Linked DNA regions of Bradyrhizobium diazoefficiens. The protein of the gene in region 2 interacts with the protein of the main gene of each other region in a pairwise test. Links are inferred from orthologs where the notes say so. Each region holds a gene or a part of one and is shown on either strand. Other genes may lie near its edges.

Region 1 (3,205 bases), 1.7 Mb from region 2 along the record:
GAGATAGACCGCGATCAGCGCATCCCAGCCGAACAAGAGCCGCGTCACCAGTCGATGCGTGCCCGGCAGCAGCAGGCAGACGAGGATGCCGACGCCGAGCGAGATGAAGGTCCGCGGCCGCGCGTAGATCAGCCGCATCGGCCGCGACATCTGGCGGAAGCGGGCGAGGACGGGGTCTTCTTTTTTGTCAGCGGCCATGATGGCTCCAGCCCTCTCGGTCAACCGTCGTTGTCGCCGCAGCGGCGCCCCGCAAGCGGGGAGAGGCGAAGATCGTGCCGTCTCCTTAGTTCTTCCGCTCGGCGACGAAGCGCGCGGCGGCTTGCAGCACGGCGGCGCGATCGCCGAAGATCGAGACGGCGCTGTCGGCGCGCGCCAGCAGATCGCGCACGCGCTGCTTGGCGCCTTCGATGCCGAGCTGGGTGACGAAGGTGGTCTTGCCGAGTGCGGCATCGGCGCCGGCCGGCTTGCCGAGGGCTGCCGCATCGCCTTCGACGTCGAGCAGATCGTCGGCGATCTGAAAGGCTTCGCCGAGCGCGCGGCCGTAATCGTCGAGCGCCTGATATTCCGTTTGCGACGCCTGGCCGAGGATCGCGCCGGCGATGCAGCCATAGCGCAAGAGCGCGCCGGTCTTCATCTGCTGAATGCGCGCGACATCGACCGGTTCGCGGTCGCCAAAGCGGCCTTCGCCGGCGAGATCGAGGATCTGGCCGCCGACCATGCCGCCGATGCCGGCGCAGCGCGCCAGCGCGCGCGTCAGCAAGAGCCGGACATGGGCGTCGCGATGGATCTCGTCGCGGGTGATGATGTCGAAGGCGATCGTCAAAAGACCGTCGCCGGCGAGGATCGCGGTGGCGTCATCGGTCTGCTTGTGCAGGGTGGGGCGGCCGCGGCGCAGGTCCGAATTGTCCATCGCCGGCAGGTCGTCATGGATCAGCGAGTAGCAGTGGATGCATTCGAGCGCGGCGCCCACAAGCAGCGCCGCTTCGCGGGGAACGCCGAACACGGCTGCACTCTCGACCACCAGGAACGGCCGCAGACGCTTGCCGCCGTTCAGGCTCGAATAGCGCATTGCGTCCATCAGTCGCTTGGGGCGGGCAATTTCATCGTGCAGGATGTCGTCGGTCAGCAGGCGGCCGAGCAGGGCTTCGGTGTCATCAGCGGTCTTGTCCAGACGTTTGGCGAAATCGGACGGGGACGTGCCGGTCATCAAGAAAGGCTCCAGAACTAAAATTCGGCGGGACAATCCTTTATGCGCCCGCCCCAGTCAATCGTTTGGAAGGCCCAAAAAGTGCTGGAAAAGGCCCAAATTATCACAGACTTAATGCCGTGCCCGTGGACCGCGTTTCATTTTGCGCCGGAAAGGTCGATTTGCGCATCGTCAAAATCCTGCTGGTGGCGCTCGCGGTCGTAGCTCTCGCGCCCTATGCGGCCGCGCCGTTCTACCGCACCGGTCATCCGGTTTCGACGCTGATGGCCTGGCGCTCGCTGACGGGCGCGCCGATGCATCGGGAATGGATCGATCTCGCAGCGATGTCGCCCTATTTGCCGCGCTCGGTCGTGGCGGCCGAGGACGCCCATTTTTGCAAGCATCACGGTATCGACTGGGGCGCGCTGCGCGAGGCGATCGACGACGCCAAGGAGGACGGTACGCCGTTCCGCGGCGCCTCCACCATCACCCAGCAGGTGGCCAAGAACCTGTTCCTCTGGCAGGGGCGGGATTTCGTCCGCAAGGCGCTGGAGTTTCCGCTGGCGCTATGGATCGATTTCGTCCTGCCCAAGCACCGGATCCTGGAAATTTACCTCAACATCGCCGAGCTCGGCCCCCAAGGCCAGTTCGGGGTGGAGACGGGCAGCGCCTATGCCTTTGGCAAATCGGCCGCAAACCTCTCCCCCCGGGAGGCGGCCCTTTTGGCCTCAATCCTGCCGAATCCAGTCAAACGCAGCGCCAAGGCCCCCGGGCCGGGTGTCCGGCGGCTGGCCGGGACCTATGTGGCGCGGGCGCAGGCTTCCTGGCTTCGGACCTGCTGGCAGGAAAATCGCTGATTTTGAGCCCGTTTCGAACGCTTTTTCCGGTCCAAAACCCTAGCTTTGCGGCCAGCCTTCCTCTATAAGCCCGGCCTTGATCGGCATTCAGCTCGCCTCCTATTGCGGGTGCTGAGCCGTCCCTCGCGGACGATGCCCCGAAACACCAATCCCTAGAGGATATTGAAATGGCCGTTCCGAGAAGAAAAACCTCGCCGTCGCGCCGTGGCATGCGCCGCTCGGCAGATGCCATCAAGAAGCCGACCTACGTCGAAGACAAGGACTCCGGCGAGCTCCGTCGTCCGCATCATCTCGACCTCAAGACCGGCATGTACAAGGGCCGTCAGGTCCTGAAGAAGAAAGAGTCCTGAGACAGGACTTCTTCTCAGGCAGGATTATCCTCAATCAGGATGACGTGACCTGCCTGATTTCGGCCAATCCATGAGATATGACGGTGATGGCGGCGGAGCGAATGCTTCGCCGTTGCGTTGTCTTGCCCGGACATCTTGATCGAGAAGGCGCTTTGCCGATGGTCGGTTTCCCGCTGCTTCTGATTCCGCTCGCTGTCTACAACATCATCGCCTTCCTGATGCCCAGCGTGTCCTTCTCGGACGTGCTGTTCAAGGTACCGATGATCACGGGCGAGACCTGGCCGGTCACGCTTGCCGATCTGCTGCTTGCGCTCGGCGTGTTGCTGCTGCTGCTCGAAGTGGTCAAGGGCGCGCGGCCCGGCGCAAAATTCCTGATGGACCATCTGCTGTCGCTGATCATCTTCGGCGCGGCCGCGGCCGAATTCGTGATGTGGCCCAAATTCGGCAACTCGACCTATTTCCTGCTGGTGCTGCTGGCGATGGCCGATTTCCTCGGTGGCATCGCTCAACGCGCGCGCCGCCGCATCGCCTACGTCGCCGCCGAGACCGTGGCGGTGCCGCGCAAGGCGAAGCGCCAGGCCGAAGCGCCGCCACCGGCAACCACGTTCGAACCGAAGCTCGATCCCGTGTCCGCACCGCAGCCTGAACCGCCGCCCGCGCCCTCGGCGCAATCGGTTGCCGAATCCGTTTTGTTGGATCATCCCGCGCCGAAGCCGGGCATTGCGCCGTCGCCGGAAATTCCCTCGCCGCATTTGCAGCCGGGCAGCGGCACGCCGTCCTCGCCCGAAGAGCCGCGCTGATCTTGCCGCGAC
Region 2 (3,291 bases):
GCGATGTTCGAGTGCGAGCTTTTGCGAGAACCCTTCGACCACGGCCTCAGTGAGACGGATGCCCTCGCCTGCCCCATCGCCGTGACGACCGACCGCCATCACGCGCAGGCCGCGCGTCTTCGCCGCGTCGATCGCCTCCGCCGAGCAATCATGATCGGCCGAGATCACCGCAGCACCACCCGGCGGCACCAGATCGCGGAACAGCCTGAGTTTTGCCGCGAGATAATGCGCGACGGTCGGATGGTAATCCATGTGGTCGCGCGAGAGGTTGGTGAAGCCGCCGGCGGAGACGCGCACGCCGTCGAGGCGATATTGATCCAGACCATGCGACGATGCCTCGAACGCAAGATGCGTCACACCCTCGCGCGCGATCTCGTCGAGCTGCCGGTGCAGCGCGATCGGATCCGGCGTCGTCAGCGAGCCGTAGACGGTGCGTTTCGGCGAGACGAGGCCGATAGTGCCGATGCTGGCGGAGGCATGCCCCAGCCGCTCCCAGATCTGGCGCGTGAACGCGGCCACTGACGTCTTGCCGCTGGTTCCGGTTACCGCCGCGATCGTCGCAGGCTGCGCCGGGAAATATTTCGCGGCAGCCAGCGCCAGCGCGCGGCGCGGATTGGCAACAGCGACGAACGGCACCTTGCAGCCATCGGGCGCATGATCGCCGACCACCGCCACCGCGCCGGCCGCGATCGCAGCATCGATGAAGCGCGCGCCGTCGGTCTTGCTGCCGGCGAGGGCAAAGAAGAGATCGCCCGGCCTGACCACGCGGCTGTCGAGCGCAACACCGCTCACATCGAGCGCCGCGACAGCGGGCTCGATTGCGACGTCATTGCCTAGAAGATCGCGCAGCTTCATGGTCGTCCAGTCGCCGTGCCGGAAAGCCGAATCCGGAGGCAAATCCCCGACTCAGCAGCGGCTGCGGCCTCCCCGATTGATTACTGGGTTGTCCTGGATGCTGCAAGAATAAGGCGGTCCGCAGGCGGCAGGTCGAAGCGCGGCTCGATGCCGAGCAGCGGCCCGATCCGGCTAATGACGTTGCCTGCGGTCGGAACGGCGTTCCAGCCCGACGTGATGAAGCCGTAGGTTTCCTTGAGCGGCTGCGGCTCGTCGAGCATGATCAGGAGCTGGTAGCGCGGCTTGTCCGCGGGGATGATGGCGGTGAACGCGGTCAGCACCTTCTTCTTGGCATAGCGGCCGTTGACCACCTTTTCGGCAGTGCCGGTCTTGCCACCGATATAGTAACCGGGAACGTTGGCCCTCTTGGCGGTGCCGATCTCGGCATTCAGCCGCATCAGGAAGCGCATCTTGTCCGAGGTCTCGGGCTTGATGACGCGCTTGGCGATCGCCCGCGCCTCCTCTTCGGAGCGCTTGAGGAACGTCGGGGGAATCAGAAGCCCGCCGTTCGCAAGCGCGCTGACGCCCATCACGGCTTGCAACGGAGCGACCGCAATGCCGTGGCCAAATGCGATGGTGATGGTGTTCAGCTCGCTCCAGCGCCGCGGCAGGATCGGCGAGGCGCTCTCCGGCAACTCGGTCCGCAGCCGATCGAGCTGCCCCATTTTGCGCAGGAACGCCTTGTGCGCTTCCACCCCCTGCGACAGCGCAATCCGCGCCGCGCCGACGTTGGAGGAGAAGGTGAACACCTCTTTCATGTTGAGGAAGCGGCCCTTCGGCTCGTCGTCATGGATCGCGAACTTGCCGTAGTGCAGCGGCCCGCGCGCATCCCACAGCGAGTCGAGGCCGTACTTGCCGGTGTCGAGCGCCATCGCCAGCGTGAAGGCCTTGAAGGTCGAGCCCATCTCGTAGACGCCGGTGGTCAGGCGGTTGATGCGATCGGGGTCGTGGGCTTCCTTCGGGTTGTTCGGATCGAAATCCGGCACCGAGACCATCGCGATGATTTCGCCAGTGTTGACGTTGGTGACAAGTCCGGAAGCCGCCTTGCTGTGGAACTTCTCCTTGGCCTTGAGCAGCTCGTCGCGCAGCGCGTGCTCGACGCGCAAATCGACCGAGAGCTCGACCGGCTTTTGCAGGCGGTCGGTGGCAAAGCCCGCACGGTGGAGATCGGCGAGCCCTTGATTGTCGAGCCACTTCTCCATGCCGGCGATGCCCTGGTTGTCGATATTGACCAGACCGATGAGGTGGGCGACCTCGTTGCCGGTCGGGTAGACGCGCTTGTTCTCGCGCAGGAAGCCGATGCCGGGAAGGCCGAGCTTGTGGATGTCCTGCTGCTGCTTCGCCGTGATCTCGCGCTTCAGCCAGACGAAACCCTTGCGCGACGACAGGCGCTCGCGCACCTCGGCTTCGTCGAGGTCGGGCACGGTCGCGGTCAGAAGCTCGATCGCCTCGTCCTTGTCGATGATGCGGCGGGGCTCGCCGAACATGCTGGCCGCCTTGACGTCGGTCGCAAGGATCGCGCCGTTACGATCGACGATGTCGGGCCGCGCAGTCGCGACCACCTCCTGCGAAGCGGCGCGCCGCGCGCCATGAGCGTCGGCACCAATCGCGAACATCACGAGCCGGCCGCCGATCATCGCATAGACCGCGGCGAAGGCGAGCATCGCCAGCCCAACGCGCGCGCGCGCCTTCGCGGCGCGATCGACATTGCGTCCGTAAAGCAGGCTGCGGATCAGACGCTGCCGCCAAGGCTCAGTCGGCTTTTCAATTGGCTTGGCCGGAGGCGTACCGCTCATTGCTTGTCCTCGGGCTGAGGCACGGAGCCCGTCACGCTATCCGGATCACTCGCGGCTTCGATGGTGTTGATCATGGACCCGATCGGATCGGGCTCGCCCGGCCTGAACATCCGCGGCGGACGGTCCGGCAGGTTCTTCAGTGAATCATACTGCGTGGCGTTGATCGGCTTGAGCGGCAGATGCCGCTCGGCGAGGCCCTGCAGGCGCAGGGGCGCATCGAGCTTGGCCCATTCGGAGCGCAGCTGCGCGATCGCGTCGCGCTGCTCGCGGATCTCTGCGTGCAGCCGCAGCACCTTCTCGGTGCGAGCGGTGGAGTCCATCTTGATCCGGTAGACATAGGCGGCTGCGAAAACGAGCGCGCCGATGACGAGCAGGTGGATGATGCGCATGCGCTAGCCACCCCTCATGACGTCGGAGAGTCTTGGCCAGGACGACGGCTCGGCATCGTCGTGCGCGGGCGCCGAGGTGCGCTCGGCGGCGCGCAGTTTTGCCGATCGGGCACGCGGATTATGCGCAAGCTCCGCCTCCCCGGCGATCACGGGCCGCCGCGTCAGGAGCTGGAAGCTCGGCGCACCTTGCGCCACCTCCGGCAGATGCCGCG

What was found.
Region 1: the proteins of JJE66_RS01240 (region 2) and mtgA interact in binary tests that used the Escherichia coli proteins (3 or more experiments, as listed by UniProt). The link is inferred for Bradyrhizobium diazoefficiens from one-to-one orthologs.

Annotation. Positions count from the first base shown.
Region 1 is NZ_JAENXS010000001.1:1,939,135-1,942,339, reverse strand. The notes cover bases 314-3,205. They hold mtgA (monofunctional biosynthetic peptidoglycan transglycosylase), read left to right. Parts: upstream 314-1,368; coding sequence 1,369-2,043; downstream 2,044-3,205. Other genes in these bases: JJE66_RS09105 (hypothetical protein), read left to right, coding at 2,552-3,193; rpmF (50S ribosomal protein L32), read left to right, coding at 2,211-2,393; JJE66_RS09120 (polyprenyl synthetase family protein), read right to left, coding at 314-1,207. In the rest of the region: JJE66_RS09125 (DUF1345 domain-containing protein), read right to left, coding at 1-198; more of JJE66_RS09120, read right to left, coding at 284-313. UniProt on the Escherichia coli protein: Peptidoglycan polymerase that catalyzes glycan chain elongation from lipid-linked precursors. May play a role in peptidoglycan assembly during cell division in collaboration with other cell division proteins.
Region 2 is NZ_JAENXS010000001.1:270,840-274,130, forward strand. What follows is about bases 314-3,291. They hold JJE66_RS01240 (penicillin-binding protein 2), read right to left. Parts: upstream 2,691-3,291; coding sequence 936-2,690; downstream 314-935. Other genes in these bases: JJE66_RS01235 (UDP-N-acetylmuramoyl-L-alanyl-D-glutamate--2,6-diaminopimelate ligase), read right to left, coding at 314-855; JJE66_RS01245 (hypothetical protein), read right to left, coding at 2,687-3,079; rsmH (16S rRNA (cytosine(1402)-N(4))-methyltransferase RsmH), read right to left, coding at 3,083-3,291. In the rest of the region: more of JJE66_RS01235, read right to left, coding at 1-313. UniProt on the Escherichia coli protein: Essential cell division protein that catalyzes cross-linking of the peptidoglycan cell wall at the division septum. Required for localization of FtsN.